One region of the Psychrobacillus sp. Z3-81 genome, then DNA from elsewhere that is predicted to be linked to it. Evidence: riboswitches for the same ligand, from Rfam matches in the RefSeq annotation. Region 1 holds a riboswitch; each other region holds the start of a gene.
The links. A riboswitch is a leader RNA that binds a small molecule or an ion and turns the genes downstream of it on or off. The one in region 1 is predicted to bind lysine.
Positions count from the first base shown of each region.

Region 2: it holds a riboswitch for lysine, as region 1 does, so the genes downstream of both, AC1ECF_RS09675 (transporter substrate-binding domain-containing protein) here and AC1ECF_RS05815 (Na+/H+ antiporter NhaC family protein) in region 1, are expected to answer to the same signal.
Region 3: it holds a riboswitch for lysine, as region 1 does, so the genes downstream of both, AC1ECF_RS00510 (aspartate kinase) here and AC1ECF_RS05815 (Na+/H+ antiporter NhaC family protein) in region 1, are expected to answer to the same signal.

Region 1 covers NZ_JBWQPU010000004.1:42,951-50,122, forward strand. The annotation lists gene AC1ECF_RS05815 (Na+/H+ antiporter NhaC family protein) at 1-1,478, opposite strand, end outside; lysine riboswitch at 1,625-1,801, opposite strand; gene yunB (sporulation protein YunB) at 1,852-2,625, opposite strand; gene AC1ECF_RS05825 (bifunctional metallophosphatase/5'-nucleotidase) at 2,666-4,039, opposite strand; gene AC1ECF_RS05830 (sulfite exporter TauE/SafE family protein) at 4,058-4,876, opposite strand; gene AC1ECF_RS05835 (DUF72 domain-containing protein) at 4,880-5,731, opposite strand; gene AC1ECF_RS05840 (hypothetical protein) at 6,190-6,858, shown strand; gene sufB (Fe-S cluster assembly protein SufB) at 6,989-7,172, opposite strand, start outside.
Region 2 covers NZ_JBWQPU010000007.1:126,286-133,457, forward strand. The annotation lists gene AC1ECF_RS09655 (sensor domain-containing diguanylate cyclase) at 1-15, opposite strand, end outside; gene AC1ECF_RS09660 (alpha/beta fold hydrolase) at 31-831, opposite strand; gene AC1ECF_RS09665 (amino acid ABC transporter ATP-binding protein) at 1,045-1,746, opposite strand; gene AC1ECF_RS09670 (amino acid ABC transporter permease) at 1,760-2,521, opposite strand; gene AC1ECF_RS09675 (transporter substrate-binding domain-containing protein) at 2,601-3,446, opposite strand; lysine riboswitch at 3,575-3,758, opposite strand; gene AC1ECF_RS09680 (hypothetical protein) at 3,886-4,278, opposite strand; gene AC1ECF_RS09685 (MBL fold metallo-hydrolase) at 4,406-5,497, opposite strand; gene safA (SafA/ExsA family spore coat assembly protein) at 5,816-6,409, opposite strand; gene AC1ECF_RS09695 (methyl-accepting chemotaxis protein) at 6,756-7,172, opposite strand, start outside.
Region 3 covers NZ_JBWQPU010000001.1:101,873-109,044, reverse strand. The annotation lists gene sdhB (succinate dehydrogenase iron-sulfur subunit) at 1-371, opposite strand, end outside; gene sdhA (succinate dehydrogenase flavoprotein subunit) at 374-2,134, opposite strand; gene AC1ECF_RS00520 (succinate dehydrogenase cytochrome b558 subunit) at 2,183-2,794, opposite strand; gene AC1ECF_RS00515 (YslB family protein) at 3,084-3,494, shown strand; gene AC1ECF_RS00510 (aspartate kinase) at 3,545-4,765, opposite strand; lysine riboswitch at 4,897-5,074, opposite strand; gene uvrC (excinuclease ABC subunit UvrC) at 5,114-6,904, opposite strand; gene trxA (thioredoxin) at 7,098-7,172, opposite strand, start outside.

The sequences.
Region 1 (7,172 bases):
AATACAGAGCCTGTTAAACCAAGGACCAAATACCCTATTCCTGCGATGATAGCGCAAATAATTGCATATGGGAGCTGGGTCGTAACATGGTCTAATACATTCACGCCTGCACCTGTCGCAGACATGATAGTAGTATCTGAAATTGGAGAGCAATGATCACCAAATACAGCTCCTGCAAGAACAGATGCAAGCACTGGTAAAATCAAATCTGGCTCTACCGCCATAATGATACTTGCCCCAATAGGAAGAAGAATACCAAATGATCCCCATGATGAACCAGTGGCAAATGCCATAAAAGCAGTTACAACAAATAAAATGAGAGGAAGTATACCAGTTGGTACATTATAGTCTGTAACCAATGATGCTAGGTAGTCACCAGTTCCTAATTCGGTAATCAAAAATCCTAATGACCATGCAAAGATTAAAATAAAAACTGCTACCATCATCGATTGGATTCCCTTTGATAATCCTTTTGTAATGTATTTAACATTAGCATCTGGGTTTACTTTAAATTGTCTTGCATAGAGTAATATAGCCAAAATAGAAGCGACAAGACCGCCTATAAATAAAGATAAAGGTACATTTGTGTTTTCAAAAATAGTCAAAAGATTTGTGGATCCTGCAGCTCTATAGCCAGTCCAAACCATACTTATAATAGTTACAACGAGTAGAGAAGCAATAGGCAAGATTAAATCTATTACTTTTCCGTAATTATTTTCCGGGAAATGACCAGCAAGATCACCTGGGTTCACTTTTCCCTTATCATAAAGCTCTCCTTCTACAAGAGCACGAGTTTCATGCTTTTTCATTCCCATAATATCAATATCCGTCCAAGCTACGAAGAAAACAACAGCTAATGCGCCTATAACATAGAAATTCATAGGAGCCATATAAACAAAAGCCTGTAAGGGAGTATACTCCGTAATAGCATGAGTAGAAAATATGAGACCTAATTGAGCTATTAAGAATGCCCCCCAGCTAGACACTGGCGAAATAACACAAATAGGTGCAGAAGTCGAATCGATAATATATGCAAGCTTTGCTCGAGATACTCTGTATGTATCAGTAATTGGTCTTGCAATCTGCCCTACTGCTAAAGCATTAAAATAATCATCAATAAAAATGATGACACCGAGGCATGCAGTTAATAGCTTAGACCCTCTTCTTGTGGTGATTCTCTTTACTGCCCAATTTGCAAAGGCTTTACTACCACCTGAAAGACTGACAAAGGCGGTGATAATTCCAAGAAATAAAATAAATAATAGAATATAAATATTGTACATGTTGAAACCATCATCCCAGAAAGAAACGCTAAAAGATTCCCACAAAAGACGAAGAGAACCTATCAATGAAAATTCTTCGCTCAGGAATGCTGCAGAAACGATTCCAAGCCCAAGTGATAATAATACTCTTTTTGTTAATAAAACCATCACAATCGCAAGTAGTGGTGGTATCAATGAATAAATAGTGCCTTCCATTATTGCTCCTCCTTTTAAACATGTATACTACTGTCTGCCCCAATTAATGGAGTGAGAAACGCTCCTCCAAGCGGGCGATTCAAAAACTAAAAAGACTAACCTAAGTAAATTTAGGTTAGCCTCTACGTTGAATAGTAATATGTTCATCTACGTGTAGCTCCCCATCTGTTTTCCAACAGATGACAGTGTTATTTTTATTCAAAATAACCCCAACTAGATTGCTTGACGACAAATCTAATTTCGGCAATGCTTCCTTTCTTGTACGATCAACGGTGTCACCCTTCTGTACAATACTATTAAGCAATGCAGCCTCTACCTAATGTGTATTTATTTTATTCTATCATAACAGGAAATTTTAAAAAGTGAAGGTTTTTTAATCTTCAGGTAACGGTATTGGCACTTCAACCGAAGGAGCTGCCTCACCATCACCCCCTGTGTAAATATATGGAACCTGACCTTGAACCAATCCCATCGCTACCGGAATATTTTGTTCCACTACACTTATTTTACTTGCCAGTGGAACTATTATCTGTACGCTTACTTTTATGTGGATGGTAACTTCTACATAGGCATTATTGATTCCAAACTCCGTAATCTTCGTTTCTACATTTGACTGGACGTTCCCGATCACATGAAAGCGTATAGGAATCTTTGGACCTAGATTTCCAATTAGAGGTATGTTGGTTGCCTGCCCCATTGGAACAAAAAACACAACCCCTCCTTGATCCTCCATCGTTTGCTTGTCATACTCAATATCATCTAAATAAGGGAGACTGGATAGATTTCCACGCTCTGCCTGCTCCAAATGTGCTTGGACTAAGCTGTTCGTATCCGCCAACACCCTATTAATTATTTCTGTATTAAACTTTGTCGTTACCATTGTCTTACTTTCTGTAGGTACTTGCTCAATGATATCATTCACATCAAGCACGTTTGATGTTCTTGAATTTATTGCCTTACTAATAACCATGGATGCTATCTTGTTTGTTTGAACCTCTGCATAATCGAGATAGGTTGGTGTCAGCTGGGCATTTACATAATAGAATACCCCAGCAACCGATAGGAGAAAACTTGCTAAAAAGATAGCTAGCTTTGTCTGAGTTCTAATATGAAATGTACGTCGCTGTCTTCTTTTGTGATAAAACAAGTAAAAAATCCCCCTTGTTACTTATATGTAACAAGGGGAATCAGTATGAGCGATATTCATAATTGTAATGGGTACCATACCATTTCACGATATCTCGAATAACTTCCGGCATAATGTATCGTTTATCCGAATTTTTCAAGGAAGGAAAGAAGTAACCAAAGGTGAACATATCTAGAGTAGCTAAAGTATAGGTCTTCTCAATTTGTAACGGTTTTCCATTAATAAAGACAGTACCCTGTACATCCTCTAATTGATCAAACAAAATAGTCCCAAGGTATTTCCCCCTAAATCCCAGCCCTTTCACTTCTAAGCGTGGCCATTTTTCATTTTTGGATAACGTCAACACTTCTAAAAGAGCGGCGCCGGTTAAAGTAACCACACACGGATTAATCGGGTGTGGTAGACAGCGATGCAAGTCACTTTCCTTTATCATCCCACTAGGAAGATCGGACAGGAAAATCCCTGCTGGAAACATTGCACAATCCGCTTTTGTATAAGCTAACAAAGCCTCACCAAAAAATTTCGAGAGCGAGGACGGTTTAAACCAATCCTTTTGAAGTTTCTTTTGGTTAAAAAATACGGGTGTGGCAAGCTCCGCATAGCCTTTATCCTGCCAGGACTGTTGTAGGTCTATGTCATCCACTGGTTTAGGCAAATTCTCAACTGGATATAGAACAGCACGTTTTTCCACGATTGTTTTCGTCTCGTGCTCGAAATCAATCGTTACATAGCCGATATAGTTCCCAAACTTCCCTGCGGCTGCTTGCAGCGTATTTCCTATCCATTTCCCTTCCTCAAAGAAATGATGCGTATGAGACCCTAATATTAAATCGATTTCTGGTATTTCTTGCGATAGGATTTCATCCTGAAATTTCCCCAAATGAGACATGCAAATTAACACATCAACCTCTGGTCTTAATTCTCGACTAAGCTGGCTAAGCCTATTAATCGGATCTTGTACATGCCAGCCAAGCTGCTCATAGTAGATACCATAGTCTGCGGTTGCAGCTACAATTCCAATTTTTAACCCTGTCGGAGTAACATGGATTTTATAAGGACGAATCCATGATGGTATCTCCCCATTTGGGTAAACGAAATTAGATACAATCACTTCAAAATTAGCATCCTCATATAAAGTATCCAATTCTTCATGTCCTAGAGTAATTCCTTCATTATTCCCAATCGTTACATAATCATAGTTTGCCTTATTTAGAAGCTGAACGTTCCCTTTTCCAAGGAAGCCTTCTGTAAATACATTGGAGCGATCGAGATGATCTCCAATGTCTAAAGTCAACACTGTCTCTTTAGTGGAATGAGCCTTTTGTCTATCAGAGAGAAATTGATGAATGGTTGGCCAATTTTCTAAATGACTATGTAAATCATTCGTATGATAAATATGGATTCTTTCCATCATCCTATCTCCCCTCCTTAGCTAGAATAATCCATCAATTATAGATCGAATCCCTAAAATCAGCAATACGATACGGAGAGCCGTTACTAGCGCTTCTGAATTCAGCTTTTTATTCAACCTTGCACCAAGCTTTGCTCCAATATATGCTGCAGGTACGACAGGTATTGTATACAGCCATGGAACGTTTCCTAAAGATATATGTGTGGCAGAGTTTACGATAGCCGACAAGAACACCATAAACATGGAGGTACCAACCGCCACATGAGGTGGAAACAAAAACAACAAGATCATGGCAGGAACGATCATAGAACCGCCACCTATTCCGAACAACCCTGAAGCAAAGCCCACTGCGAAGGTGAATATTAAAGCAAACCAGATTGGATATCCATATACAAATGTTTTATCTCCATCTGTAAAGGTGCGCTTCGTTCCATTCTTTACAAACCATTGTACCGGCTTTAGATATTTCCTCACTAGAAGAAGCATGGAAAGGACTACTAATAATATACCAAAATAGAGATTAAAGGACGGTAAATCCAAGCCTTTGTTTACCCATGCTCCCAATATAGTTCCAGGGATGCTTCCGATAAAGAAAATAATGGAGCTTTTAAAATCAACTGTTTTGGTCTTCATGTAAGAAAGGGTAGAAGATAGCCCTATAAAAATCATCATAATAACGGATAGACCCACAACACTTTGTGGCGTGATGTCCGGTACCCAACCAAGGGTGGTACCAAACAAAAGCAGAGCCGGTACTAAAATGACACCCCCACCAAGACCTACAAGCGCTCCTATAATTCCTGAAAATAAACCGCATAATGCTAATATAATCCATTCCATTTGTTAAAATTCCCCTTCAAATAGGTCTAGTTGTTTGGGAGCAAGCCCTTTAAACTCTATATCCAGCATGTGCTGAAAGGCTTTAGCATTTTTAGCTGCATGCCCACCAGAGTTGTTATTAAATAATACTATTACTTCAGATGCCTGTTTATCCAGCTGCTCACATACTTTTTTTATGTAGGTCAGTTCTTCTTTATTATAGTCATAGAGATACCTTACCTCTCTCCACTTTTCCCTGTTTCCAGGGTTTAGCCAGCCAGCTGCATTACGTCCATGCAAGCGTACCAACACCTTCTTAGAGGTAGCCACTGGCACAAGAGGAATACTCCCCTCCCCTATCTGTGGCTCATCACACACACTATGGTGAAACTCATTGTCCCTTAGAAACTCCAGCGTGCCCCTTTCATATTCAGGAGAATACCAGGACTGATGTCGGAACTCAACCGCCACCTCAAAATCCTTTAACTCTTCTCTAATCGTACGAAGGTATTGCACATTTTCTTTCTCACATTTGAACCAAGGCGGGAATTGCGCAAGCACCATTGATAGCTTTCCTGCCTCTTGAAAAGGGAGAATTGATTTCCGGTAAGCTTCAAACATCTCTTCAGTCGTTTTGAAAGGAATTTCCCCACGCTGATGACCTGTCATCCCTTGATATGCCTTTACGACAAATTGAAAATTATCTGGTGTCTCTCGAATCCATTTTTGAATGTTCTTTTCAGGCTGTATGGCATAAAAAGCTGCGTCCAATTCTACAACTGGAAAGTTAGCGCTATAATCTTTTAATTTCTCTTTGGCCGAGGACACATACAAGTCAGGATGATCCCCCCACCCTGTCAAACCAATCTTAATCATTTGACCACCTCTTCTATGTATACCCATATGATACCACCAGCTAGACATTACGACAAAAAAAGCGAGCGTATTTGGAGCTTGTGAGTAGAATTGATTGGTTGGTGTGTAAATGAAGGGTTATGGTCTGAAAATGATTCAACATACGGGAATCCTTAGGCTTTTGGGAGTAATGTTGTAAAACTTAGGGCTTATGTTGTAAAAGTTAATGACTATGTTGTAAAAATGGCCAGTAATGTTGTAATTCTTCACAGGCCGAGAAATAATGTTGTAAAAATGAGGACTTATGTTGTAAAAACCAGGCACTATGTTGTAAAAATGGCCGGTAATGTTGTAATCCTACCCAGGAATTGGTTAAAGAACTCAAACCAAAACTAGCTGAATAAAAAAACAGGAAATGTCCAATCCTTTTAACAAAGAGCTCCCTAGAGAGTCTCTATAACATAAAGGAGGAATTTCCTTTGGAGGAAAATAACAAGCCATTCTATACAAGATGGTGGTTCTGGTTAATAGTCGTAATCATTATTATCATCTTTGCTACAAGTGGAAGCGATGATACAGATAACACTAATAATACGAACTCAACAAATGAGGAGAACCAAACAGATACCACGAACAACAACAACAATAATAATCAGAATGCGACCTCAGATAACCGCATTAAATCAGGTACCTATAAGGTTGGAACAGATATCCCAGCTGGTGAATATCTGGTGTTTGCTGATGAGACGGGATATATCGAAAGCGCTAAAGATAGTACAGGGAATCTGGAAAGCATCATATTTAACGATAATCTTGATGACTCCCATTCCTTTGTAACACTTCGTGACGGAGAATACTTTAAGCTTCAAGGAGCTTATATGTATCCGGTAGATAAAGCACCATCCGTTATCCCGAAAGATGGAGAGTATGATGATGGGATGTATCGCGTTGGGGTGGATATTCCAGCAGGTGAATACAAGATGATTTTAGATAGTGATACCGACATGGGCTATTATGAGGTTTCAAAAGATAGTACACACCAGCTAGATTCCATCATTACAAATGAAAATGTTCAAGCAGATACGTATTTAACTCTTTCTGACGGACAATATGTAAAGCTACAGGATGTAGAAATTCACACCAAATAAATAAGAGGAAGAGGAGATGGATGTCGTCCATCTCCTTTTTATTGACCAAATTGTTCAATTACCTCAGCAAATTTCAGTCTAACATTAAAAAAGAGACGAACTAGTAAAGTTCGTCTCCTCTATCAATGTCTTAACCAATAGAACCTTCCATCTCGAACTTAATCAAGCGGTTCATTTCTACTGCATATTCCATTGGAAGTTCTTTTGTGAATGGCTCGATGAAGCCCATTACGATCATTTCTGTTGCTTCTTCTTCACTTAATCCACGGCTCATCAAGTAGAATAATTGTTCTTCAGATACTTTCGAAACTTTT
Region 2 (7,172 bases), on a different contig from region 1:
TAAACGCTCATCCATTTTAGCTATCTCCTCTTAATCCAACAAAAAATTATAAATCAGTTGAGCAGTTTCCTCTGGGTGACTAAGATGCGGATAATGCCCTTTTACCTCCATAATTTGAAGGCTACTATGTTTTAAATGACAGTGCAGGTATTGCCCTACCTCAATCGGCACAATGCTATCCTCCGAGCATTGGATGATTAAAACTGGAATATCCAGATCGTTAAGTTCACGACGGTGATCACTATAAAAGGTTACTTCTGCAAACTGTCTGGAAACTGCCGGGTCATTGGAACGAAAGCTAGTCTCTACTTCCTTTGCAACTAACGGACTGTCTTCCTTGTCTACTACTTTCGGTGCCATAGAGGTCGCCCATCCCACAAAGTTCATCTCCATCATTTCTAATAACTCTAAGATATCCGGCTCCTCAAAGCCACCATAGTAGCCATCTAAATCATTTAAATATCTTGGAGACGGACCAATCATAATCATCTTTTTAAAAAGCTCAGGATATTTTATGGCTGTTAGCATTCCAATCATAGAACTAATGGAATGTCCAACGAAAATAACCTCTTTTAATCGCAAGGAGGTTAACACGTCATAGAGATCCTCTACATACCCAGTTAACGAGTTGTATTTTTGAAAGTCATAAAAGGATAAATCAGAGTTTCCAGAGCCTACATAATCAAATAAGACAATTCGATAGTCCTGTTTAAATGCGTGAGTAATATATCTCCACATTGTCTGATCACACCCAAATCCATGAGCAAAAACCAATGTTTTTTCACCATTTCCGATTACTTGTACATTGTTCCTTTCTAGCACATTCACCATATACACACCTCTGGACAGAATTCTTGTTCATCTCCATTTAAAAAAATAGCTCCCACATCAGTAAAGAAGGGAAGCCTATCAAGTCATTAGTATATTTTCCAAAAATATCTACTTCTAATATACTAGTTTATCTTATAATTTTCTAGTTGAATAAAGGAAATGCAACAATGCACCTATTTATCATCTGACTACTCTCTTTAAAAACTCCTTTGTTCATGCCTGAGTAGGATTATTAAAGAGCTGCTCTGGTCTCCCTTCCTCTGCTATCACACCCTTGTCCATAAAAACTACTCGATGAGATACTTCTCTAGCAAAATCCATTTCATGAGTAACAATAAGCATGGTCAGCCCGGACTCCGCAAGCTCCTTCATTACCTTTAAGACCTCTCCTACCATTTCAGGATCAAGAGCAGAGGTTGGTTCATCAAATAATAGAACGTCTGGCTCCATAGACAACGCTCTGGCTATAGCTACTCGTTGCTTTTGACCTCCAGAAAGCTGCTTAGGCTTTGCATGAATGTATTGGTCCATTCCTACTACCTGTAAATACTTAAGCGCAATTCTTTCTGCTTCTTCTTTAGAGCGTTTTAAAACTTTTATTTGGCCAACTGTGCAATTTCCTAATACAGTGTGATTGTTGAATAAGTTAAATTGCTGAAACACCATACCAAGCTTCGTTCGATAGCTGTTTATGTCTTGGTTAGAGGTTAAAATATTTTCTCCGTTATATATAATTTGCCCACCACTTGGCTGTTCTAGGAGATTCACACAACGCAATAAAGTGGATTTACCTGAGCCAGAGGAGCCGATCATACAAACTACTTCTCCTTTTTGGACAGAGAAATTTATATCCCGCAGAACCTCATGTGTGCCAAAGGATTTGCTTAGATGTTGAATATCAATTACTTTTTCCATTTCTGCTCCTCCTTTAGTGGTTTTCATTCTTACTTACTGGAATAGTGAGCTGTTGGGGTTGGCCAACTATCATTGTGTAATTTTCAGGACCATCTAGCTTCCTCTCAAAATATCTTAAAATTAATGTGACTGCATACGTCATGACAAAATAGAGGATACAAGCTACAAAGAAAGACTCAAAGTACCGAAAGTTATTTCCTGCGATAGATTTTGTTTGGAAAAATAGTTCTGTTACACCAATTACGTTAAGCACAGAAGTATCTTTTATATTAATAATGAACTGATTTCCCGTTGCTGGTAAAATATTGCGAATTACTTGTGGAAGTACCACGTGGAACATTGTTTGAAAATGATTCATACCAATTGCTTGGGAGGCTTCAAACTGTCCTTTGTCTATGGAGATGATTCCTCCTCTAACTATTTCAGCCATGTAAGCTCCCGTGTTTATGGAAACAATCAGTAAGGCAGCTACTAAAGTATGCAGGTTCCATCCAAAGGCTAAAGCGGAGCCATAAAAGATAACCATCGCTTGTACAATCATAGGTGTTCCTCTAAAGAACTCTATATAAGCTGATAAAAAGAAATTGATACATGTTAAAATAAATTTCTTAATACCTCTTGAAGGCTTTGGAATTGTACGAATAACCCCAGTAAGTAAGCCAATCGCCCCTCCAATAATGGTTCCTATAATAGAGATTAGCAAGGTAATGCCGGCGCCTCGAAGAAACATTGGCCAGTAATTTGTTACGATTGATATGATCCACTCTACACTCATGTTTTCCCCCTATTTAAGACATTCGTTCGTTTATCTGTTTAAAAACCAGCTGCTAATTTAGGCAGCTGGTCCATCTTTTTTATTCAGCTGCTGGCTGATTAAGTATTGCTGTATCCATCAGCTTTTGACGTTCTTCTTCACTTATTCCAGCTAGAATCTCATTAATTTTATCGATATCTGGATTTCCTTTTTGCAATCCAACAGCTGTAGCTGTTTCTACTGGATCTGCTTTAAAACCTTCAGTAAACTCTATCATCACAAAGTTTTCATTTGCAGTGGATGCACTTACTCCCTCTGGCCGCTCCGATACATAGCCATCAATCATGCCAGATTCTAGGGCTACTCTCATTGCAGGGAAATTATCAGATGCAGGCTGCTTCTTTACTCCATTGATTTGATCAATCACATTATAATGAGAAGTATTTAATTGTCCCGTTATTTTAGCACCTTTAAAGTCCTGAATAGAGGTTGCTTCCTCATAAGCACTACCCTTTTTTACGACCATGACAAAATTAGAGGTATAGTAATTATCGGAGAAATCAATCGTTTTCTTTCTTTCTTCCGTTGGAGACATTCCGGCAATAATAGCATCAATTTTTCCAGAAGTTAAAGCTGGAACTAAGCCATCCCATTCTAATTTCACCACTTCTAATTCTCTTCCAAGCCCTTCTGCAATTCTTTTAGCAATTTCTACATCATAGCCTCCTGCGTATTCTGCAGCTCCATTAATTTTTATTGCTCCATTTGACTCATCCATTTGCGTCCAGTTAAAAGGAGGATATCCTGCTTCTAAGCCAATTCGAAACACTTCTTTTTCCTCGCTAGCACTAGCATTTCCTGTCTCTTCTTGATTAGATGTACCGCATGACGCTAATAGCATGGTAGCAATTAGAATGGTTAAGAAAATAGTTATCTTGTTTTTCATGTCTATGAATCTCCTTTTTTATAAATGATATGTTTCAAGCAATAAAAAAAGGACAAACATACAAAAAAAGCCCTGAGATGAACTCAGGTCCGTTATGTATGGTTGCCCAGAATTCCTCTACTTTTCCCTAATGAGATAGCACACCATGAGAAACCGGGATGTTTCACATGGACAGTCCTACAGTTATTCACTGTAGACCCAGCATGTAATAACGAGATTATTACACACTTCGGCGACATTTCCTTCTTCCTAGCATCATGGCTTTCTCCTGCTCCTCTAGGAACTGTTAAATATCGCGCCTCTACCTCACTTATGTAAGCGAGGTTTTATTCAATTATTGTTCATAGTCTACATGACCATTTTCTATCTGTCAATGATTCTATATTACATTTTTTTCTTTTCAATCCATATATAAATTCATATTTCCATTAATTTTCTTCTACTTTTTAATTAATTTCTCCTTTACCAATCTCTCTTTATTCTCCAAGTTGAAGGTTCCTGGGGTATGAGTTGGCAGAGAACCACTTCCTCCTATAATTTCCTCCTCATACTCATAGACATATGCCATTAAATGCTGATTGTCTACCGTTTTTTCCTTAAGTTTATATTCATATCTTGTTATTTCTTTTCCGTTATATTGCTCGATAAACGTCACACCACTTGCTCGATAATTTTCAAGCATCTCTTCCGGAACATCTAATATATACTTTTTTACTTCACCCGACGCCTTTATCTCCCAGCCTAACGAGGATAGGTATTCTTGGTGAGATTCGTTTATACTTTCACATCCAGCGACCAGGAATAGTAACAAAATAAACAGTAGCTTTTTCATTTTTCAGCTCCTATACACAGTTACTATAATAGACGCAATAAAGGAAAGAAACGTTACATACAAAATGACTGCTTACCATAAAAATGAGTAGAGAAAGCGACTATATCTTTCTCTACTCACCACTTTTTTATCGCCACTTTTCATCTAATATATTAAAGGTTAAACGCTCGGGTTTGACGTAGTCATCTGGATCCGATAAGAATATAAGCTCGGGAATATTTCCTGAAAGGTTGTCCAGCTCCTTTTCAAGAGCTTCACGATAGTTTTCTGCGCTAGTAGTAATTGGTGGAGACCAATTATCATGGTGGGTAGGCACAAACACCTTAGGATTTAAAGCCTCTATATACATTCGCGGGTCTCTTAACCCATTTGTATATTGGTTAAAGCCCATAATCGCTCCTAGCTGAACATCTGTCTCAGATAAAGAAGCTAGAATGTTTGTTAACTCTGGTGCCTCTTCTTTAATTGGTCCAGCAGAATCATTCCAAGCAAAGGTAAACTCTCCTACTTGGAATTGGTACATGACCGTACCTCCCTCGTCTTCCCCTACAGAAGCAAGTAATTCCTTTATATCCCCCTTAGGAGCCTCACTGTTTCTATCTTTCTTTGAAAATAGCGGAGCTGATTGGTCATCTGTATCTGGTAGCTCTAGAGCTGAATGAACGTGAGAAATCGCTGTAATTTTTACACCCTCTAGAAATTTAAGTTTTTGAATCGCCCCAGGAGCCGAATCCGCTTTTATCGCTTCTACGCAATTTATAGCAGCTTCGGTCTCTACATCCTGTTTTATTTGCTCACAATGATCTGGAGTGCCTACTAATGTGGCCCCTGTCTTTTCTATTATCTCCGCCGCATGATCTGCATGATCAAAATGAGAATGCCCGATGAAGATTGCTTCTGGCTGAAGAGCAGCTAGCTCCTCGGCAGTTGCAGGAACATAGTTAGAATCCTCTCCAGGTATCCATGCATCCAGTAAAATGACTTGGCCATTTACAGCCACGGCAAAATTGGAGACCCCTACCCATGAGAAAATTACTTGATCGGGGCTAATTTTACCGGTGTTCTCATCTACATACCGCTTGCCAAAGAACTTCTTTCTAGCTTCTATCATCTGCATTTCCTCATCACTCTTGGATTCTACCTCCTCTATCTGCATGCTGACAAAACCAACACTTATTATCCCAAACAGAATAACTACAAGGTAACGACGAAGTTGCAAAGAATCTACCTCCTCTTCTGCTTTCCCGTTCTATAATGTGTCCTTCCTATTCCCGAGTAAACTCAAAACAAACCTTTTCTGGGTACTTGTCATAGCTTTGTAACTTACTTTTTAAGCTGTTAATCAAATAAAAAACCTCTCTAAAAAGTCGATGACTAATTAGAGAGGTTCTCAACCCTGTTTTTTTCTATATATGTTTTTATCTACTTCTTCTATCTCCCCATGCGAGCATCGGAGGAGCAGGGTAAATAGCATATATCTATCAAAGAAGGAAAGATTGTCCCATAATTTTTCTACTTATGGGATATCCCTTTTCCCTTACTTTTGTATAAACATTTGTGTCCAGTAGTGACCGTCTTTTACATACCCGATTCCAATATGAGTATAATTTTTATTTAAAATATTGGCACGATGACCTTCACTATTCATCCATGCATTAACTACTGCTTGAGCAGAACGTTGCCCCATAGCAATGTTTTCGCCCGCCGACTTATAGTTAATACCGAAATTTTTCAACATAGTAAATGGGGAACCGTAAGTTGGGCTTGTATGACTAAAGTAATTCTTATCATGCATATCCTGAGATTTATATTTTGCTACTCTTGCAAGCTCCCAATCATATTTTAAGGAGGACAAGCCAGCTTTTGTACGCTCCGCATTTACTAAGCGAATAACCTCTTGCTCTACTGAATATTCTTGGTTGCTTGGTACATTTATTTTTTGTCCTGGATAAATTAAATTGATATTACTAATCTGAGGATTTGCTTCAATCAATTCAGATATCCCTGTTTCTGTTTTTACAGCAATCTTCCAAAGAGTATCTCCTGATACTACTGTATATGTGTTTGCCGCCATAGCGGAAAGAGGTAATAGTAATGATAATAGTGAAGCTAGAATAATTTTCTTTAGCATTCTATCAATCCTTTCATTTTTTATACCTCCATACTAAAGTAATAATTTCACCTACTCACACCAAAATATTTGGAAGAAATTTTACAGTTAGATTACAGAGAAAGCTATATGCTTCAAAAAGGTGGAAAGGTCAAAAGTTTAGACCCTTCCATTTATGTAATACGAATGTAATATAAAGCTTTTGGTAATTCTTTCTCGACCATAATATGGATAAACTAAGCCTAATAAAAACACGCACGATATCCACTGGATTAATCGTACGTGTTTACTTCAATGTAGATATTCATTTGTACTAGTCTAGAATAGATGTATTTGAAAACTTAAAAGAGTTGTGCCAATACTCCATCTAAAGGGTGAATCTTGATAGAGTAGTTTGCATTTCTTCTGCTAAGTGTGCAAGAGACTGAGCTGCTGCTGTAACTTCTTCGATTGTTTGTAATTGATTTTCGCTAATTTGAGTATTATTTCTACTTACTTTTGAGCCTTCCTCAGCCAATTCTTTTACAACTTCAATAGACTCTACAATTTGCTCACTTCCCGCTGACATTTGGTTAATAGAGGCAGCTACCTCTTGAACTCTTTCACTTACCTCTGTCACTCGCTCATTAATGGTCTTAAATAGTTCCCCAAACTTTTGGGTTGTCTCCACCCCACTTACCACCTTAGCAGTTCCACTTTGCATGGAGGATACAGCCTGCTCTGTTTCCTTCTGTATAGACATAATGAGCTCTGAAATCTGTTGTGCAGAAGTAGTAGATTGTTC
Region 3 (7,172 bases), on a different contig from region 1:
TTCAAAGCGTCAAACATACGGCTTCTATCAATTTGAAGGTCACGTACTACTGGAAACGTTCTCATTGGTTCCAATTTGATTGGCTGCGTCAACTGATCAACTAGAGTAGAACAAGATTGACGTGGACGACCATTGATAACCATCGAACAGGCTCCACACACTTCTTCAAGACAGTTCATGTCCCAAGTAACAGGTGCAGTAGCTTTCCCCTCAGCGTTTACTGGGTTGTTACGGATTTCCATTAATGCGGAGATAACGTTCATATTTGGACGCCAATTTACTTCGAATTTTTCCCAATATGGTTTAGATTCTGGAGTATCCTGACGGAAAATTTCAAGCTGTACTTTTTTTGTTTCCGTAGCTGTCACCATGATTAATGTTCTCCTTTCTTAGAAGAATAATCGCGTTTACGTGGTGGAACAAGCGATACGTCTATATCTTCATAGTGGAAAATAGGCGCTCCGGTTGCTGGATCAAATTTAGCCATTGTAGTTTTCATCCACTCTTCATCATTTCGCTCTGGGAAATCAGGTTTGTAGTGAGCGCCACGGCTTTCATTACGATTCAATGCTCCTAACGTAATAACACGTGCTAAGTATAACATATTTTTCAATTGACGAGTAAATGATGCGCCTTGGTTTGACCAGCGTTGCGTATCATCCATATTAATATTTTCATATCTTTCAAGAAGCTCTTGGATTTTTTTATCTGTAGCCTCTAATTTATCGTTGTAACGAACAACTGTTACGTTGTCTGTCATCCACTCACCAAGCTCTTTGTGTAGCAAGTAAGCATTTTCAGTTCCACGCATAGCAAGTGTTGCATCCCATTTCTCTTGCTCTTCCTTCACTGCCTCTTCATAAATAGAAGCATCTAAATCGTCAGCATGAGAGTCTAGGGATTTCATATATTTTACTGCATTTGGACCGGCAACGCTTCCACCGAATACTGCAGAAAGTAATGAGTTAGCTCCTAAACGGTTTGCACCATGTTGAGAATAATCACATTCACCAGCTGCAAATAATCCAGGGATATTTGTCATTTGGTCATAGTCAACCCATAATCCACCCATTGAATAGTGAACTGCAGGGAAGATTTTCATTGGAACTTTACGAGGGTCATCACCTGTGAATTTCTCATAAATTTCGATAATTCCACCTAGTTTAACGTCTAGTTCATGTGGATCCTTATGGGAAAGATCAAGGTATACCATGTTTTCCCCGTTAATACCTAGCTTTTGGTTAACGCATACATCAAAGATTTCACGTGTTGCAATATCACGTGGTACTAAGTTACCGTATGCAGGATATTTTTCTTCTAAGAAGTACCATGGCTTACCATCTTTATATGTCCAGATACGTCCACCTTCTCCACGTGCTGATTCCGACATTAGTCGAAGCTTGTCGTCTCCAGGAATTGCTGTTGGGTGGATTTGAATGAATTCTCCATTTGCATAGTATGCACCTTGTTGATATACGATACTAGCTGCAGAACCAGTGTTAATAATAGAGTTTGTTGTTTTACCAAAGATAATCCCAGGTCCACCTGTTGCTAGAATAACAGCATCAGAACGGAATGCACGGATTTCCATAGATTGAAGGTTTTGTGCTTTAATACCACGGCAATGTCCGTTTTGGTCTTTAATAATACCCAGGAATTCCCAACCTTCATATTTTGTTACTAAACCTTCTACCTCGAAACGACGAACTTGCTCGTCAAGTGCGTAAAGCAATTGCTGACCAGTTGTCGCACCAGAGAAAGCTGTACGGTGATGAAGTGTACCACCAAAGCGACGGAAGTCTAAAAGACCTTCTGGAGTACGGTTGAACATAACTCCCATACGGTCGAATAAGTGAATAATTCCAGGAGCTGCATCTGTCATTGCTTTTACTGGAGGTTGGTTAGCTAAGAAGTCTCCACCATATACAGTGTCATCTAAGTGAACTGCAGGTGAATCTCCCTCACCTTTTGTATTTACAGCCCCGTTTATTCCGCCTTGAGCACAAACAGAGTGTGAGCGTTTTACGGGAACTAATGAAAATAGATCTACTGGCGTACCTTCCTCGGCAGCCTTCATTGTTGCCATCAGTCCTGCTAGACCTCCACCGACAACAATCAGTTTATTCTTTGCCATTCTATCTCACTCCTCATTAATTAAGTAGTTTTAAAGTGTAGTAGGTTCTTATCTAAATGCCAGAAGCGCCTGTACACCAACTACAGATATCGCTATGAAGATTATTAAAGTTACATAAGTAGTGATTCTTTGTGATTTTGGAGATTGTGTAATTCCCCAGCTAATAAGGAAAGACCAAATTCCGTTTGCTAAGTGGAATGCCGCAGAGACAACCCCAGCAATATAGAAACCTAGCATCCAATTGTTTGCCAGAATTTCTTCCATCATATTAAAGTTAACTTCCTTCGCACCAATTGCTTTTTGGAAACGAGTTTCAAATACATGCCATGCGATAAATACAACTAAGAAAATACCGGTAAAACGTTGGAAAATGAATAACCAGTTTCTTAGGGTACCATATCTATTTGGATTATACTTAACCGTAAATGCGATATAAATACCATAGAAAGCATGGAATAGCAATGGAATGTAAATTACGAATATTTCCATCCAAATGAGGAACGGCATACTTTCCATAAACCCAACAGCATTGTTATAAGCCTCTTCTCCTCTTGTAGCAAAATGGTTTATTACTAAGTGAACCATTAAGAATGCTCCTACTGGAATAATACCAAGTAGAGAATGCAAACGACGCATGTAAAATTCGCGTTCTTTCGTCAACAAAATAACCCCCCTCAAATTGACATAAAACAAAAAGATTTATTATTTCGATAAAATAATTGTATCAATTTTGTTTATTGTCTTCATGTTTCGAATTTATGACATATCCATTGTACTCTCAACATTTTGGAGCGTCAAGGCATGTTTGGGCATTTTGCATATCTTTCCCTCTGTTTCCTCTATAACAGATTGTATCTTTTTTCACAAAGTATTCCTTTTCTCTAGAAAAAGTATTTATGCTAAAATAGAGTAGTAGTTTTGTTAAATTGCGTTGAAAGTAGGGTTGTACATGGGTGAAAGAGAAGAGTCCCAGGTTTCTACCTTCGGGTATGAGCTGTTAAGAGATCACGTTCTCACTTCCATTCTCGGGAAACATGAAAAAGATATTTTATATTGGGCGGGAAAAGATCTTGCTCGAAAATTTCCCCTTTATTCAATGGAAGAAGCTGTCTCATTCTTTCACGAAGCAGGTTGGGGAAAGCTTGAATTAGAGAAATCCACAAAGGATTCCTTGTCCTATCTTTTACATATGTATCATTTACCTCCTAGCGGAGTAAATAGATGCCATAGCTTGGAGGCGGGTTTTCTAGCTGAGCAACATCAAAAAATTGAGGGCTATCTGACAGAATGCTATGATGAGATTACAAAAAAGACAGGAATTGTCTCTTTTCTTATTAAATGGGATGCAAAAAGTAAATAACAAAGAAACTGCCAATCCATGATAACTGGATTGGCTTTTTTATCTGGAGCTTAGTTACTGATTGCCAAACCAAATTCCTCATGCAAAGCATTTGCCGCTTGAATCATATTTTCCTGTGGAACTACTACGGACACTTTTATTTCTGAGGTGCTGACCATTTTAATCGGCACATTTTCCTTTCTCAATCGATCAAACATTTGTGCAGCCACCCCCGGATTAGAGACCATACCTGAACCAACTATTGAAATTTTTGAAAGACCTACTTCAAAATCCGCAAAAGTAAAACCAAGTTGTCCCTTATGGGATTCTAAGACAGAAATCGCCTCCGCAAGGGATTCCTTTTTAATAGAGAAAGATACAGTAGGCTTTACACCGTCAATAATACTTTGGACAATAATATCCACATTTATATGATGATTTGCCAAGGTGGTAAATATGGAGGACAACGATCCATTGAAAGGCACCTCATATTCGATTGTTAACCGTACTATATCTGCTTCAAACGCTACTCCACGAACAATCAGGTTTTTTTCCAAATCTACTTCCTCCTTTAATATAGTACCTTCCCCTTCGTTATAACTCGCTCTAACCCTGAGAGGAATTTTGTAGTTTTTGGCAAATTCAACTGCCCTCGGATGAAGCACACCTGCTCCCAAGTTAGCAAGTTCTAGCATTTCATCGTATTCTAACTGTTTTAGCTTTCTTGCATCTCTCACATACCTTGGATCGGACGTATACACACCATCCACGTCTGTATAGATATCGCAAATGTCTGCTTCAATTGCAGCTGCAATCGCTACTGCAGTGGTATCAGAGCCGCCTCTACCAAGCGTCGTAATAGCAGAGTCTTTTGTCATGCCTTGGAATCCTGCTACAATGACTACCTGTCCTTCTGATAAGTAGGATTGAATATTTTCTGATTCTAGTTTTTCAATTCGAGCATTTCTATGTACCTGGTCAGTTATAATGCCTGCTTGCCAACCAGTTAAGGAAATTGCTTTTATTCCAAGGGCATTTAATTGGATAGCCAATAAGGACATTGTGACCTGTTCTCCAGTTGATAGAAGCATATCCATCTCCCTTTTCACTGGTGTGTCCGTAATCTCTGCTGCTAGTTTTTCTAACTCATCCGTTGACTTGCCCATGGCTGACACAACGACAGCAATTTGATGCCCCTTTTCTCTTTCTATTCGAATCCGTCTTGCTACATGCTCAATTTTTTCTATAGAACCTACAGATGTTCCTCCAAATTTCATGACAATTCTACTCACGTATTTTTCATCTCCCTTTTTTCTCTATGACATACGTCATCTCGAGTTAACCCCGAGTCTCTGTTGGGATAAAAAAAAGCTTTTCACATATTGTGAAAAGCTAACTCTCATACACGGTCAAAAAGATGTCTATTTGAGATAGCCCTCCAGAATATACATTCTGACAATCCTACATTTCTTAAACGCAGGACCAACATAGAATGAGAAAAGCCATCCTATATTTCGGCGAACAACCCTTTCCTCTACAATCGCAGGAACTTTTCTTCCTCCTGTAGATTACTCTTGTTGACTCGCACCTCTATCTTCACTGAAAAGTGAATATTAAGTTTTTACTAACATAACACAGTATTATTCGGAAGACAAGGAACTTTTTTGAAAATGCTCCACTAATTGTTCGGATAATTTAGCAGGAATACCAGCTTCCATAAATTCTTCCTTTGTAGCTGCTTCCATACGCTTTAAAGAGCCAAAATGCTTTAATAGCTGTTTTTTACGAGTAGGGCCTACTCCTGGAATACCATCTAAAGAAGAGGCAATTGTATGCTTTCCTCTTTGCTGCCTGTGGAAAGTGATAGCAAATCGATGGACCTCATCCTGGATACGCTGAAGAAGATAGAAAGCCTCACTAGTACGTTTCATTGGAATAATTGCAAGTGGATCGCCATAAAGAAGAGAGGAGGTTTGGTGCTTACCATCCTTAGCTAGACCTGCTATTGGAATATCTAACCCCAATTCATCCTCTATAATCTCCCTAGCCGCTTCTATTTGCCCTTTCCCTCCATCAATAATGATTAAGTCGGGAAGTGGAAGATCGTCCTTTAACACTCGTATATACCTTCTCCTTACAACCTCACGCATAGCACCATAATCATCGTGCTTTGCGGCAGTTCGTGTTTTATATTTACGATAATCTTTTTTATGTGCCTTTCCATCGACAAATACGACCATTGCAGATACAGCATCTGTTCCGTGAATATGAGAATTATCAAAAGCCTCTATCCGTTTAGGAGCAGCTATCCCCATTAGCTTACCAAGTTCCTCCACCGCTCCGATTGTTCGTTCTTCTTGTCTTTCAATTAAGTGAAACTTCTCTGTTAATGCAATTTCCGCATTTTTTTGTGCTAGGTCTACTAGGTTTTTCTTAGTACCCTTTTGCGGAACGATTACTTTCATTTGCAAGAGCTCCGTCGCAAGCTCTATATTTGTCGTAGCAGGAACGTATATTTCTTTCGGTTTAATATGCTCAGCCTTTGCATAAAACTGCCCTAGGAAGGTAAGAAACTCTTCTTCTGGGTCACGATAAAGCGGGAATAGAGATACGTCTCTTTCTATTAGCTTACCTTGGCGAATAAAAAACACCTGCACACACATCCAACCCTTATCCACCTTGTAGCCAAAGATATCTCGATTTGTAAAATCATTCATCGTCATCTTTTGTTTTTCCATCACTTGGTCAATATGGGCAATCTGATCTCTATATTCTTTCGCCCTTTCAAATTCTAGATTCTCTGCTGCGTGATTCATTTTTTCCGTTAAGCTCTTTTTTACATCTCCATGGCCACCATTTAAAAAACTGATCATTCCTTGGATGATTTCCGTATAGTCATTGTCCTCAATATCATTCACACATGGAGCCAAACATTGACCAATATGATAATAGAGACACACCTTGTTTGGGAGCTTCTGACATTTGCGGAGGGGATATAAACGATCAAGCAGCTTTTTTGTTTCATGTGCTGCATGGGCATTTGGATAAGGACCAAAGTATTTCCCTTTGTCCTTCTTAACCTGTCTAGTAATAATCAGCTTAGGATTTTTTTCAGCTGTAATTTTTATATATGGATACGTTTTGTCGTCCTTCAGCATGACGTTATATTTAGGGTCATGCTTTTTGATAAGATGAAGCTCTAAAATCAGTGCTTCTAGCTCGGTCGACGTTACGATATATTCAAAGTCAACGATTTCTTGTACTAATCTTTGGGTCTTTCCATCATGTGAACCGGTAAAATAGGAACGTACTCGGTTCTTTAATACCTTGGCTTTCCCGACATAAATAATAGTGCCCTGTCTGTCCTTCATCAGGTAACAGCCGGGCTGGTCAGGTAAAATGGCACATTTCTGTTGAATTAATTCGTTCATTTCATCACCTTTTAAGAAAAGCACAAGCGCCTATGTCTGTCCCGATAAGCAAATGGGGAACAGTAAGGAGACCACACCACCACAACTGTGGCACAAGTAATCTCGAGGGGTCAAGGCGCTGGAGCTAGACTAGAATTATATACTTTCTTGTCTTTAAAAAAACCGGGCGCCTAAAAGGACCCGGTTTTATTTATTAAGCATTTTTTTCTACAAATTGAGCTAATGCTTCTTTTGGTTGGAAGCCTACCACTTTATCTACTGGCTTACC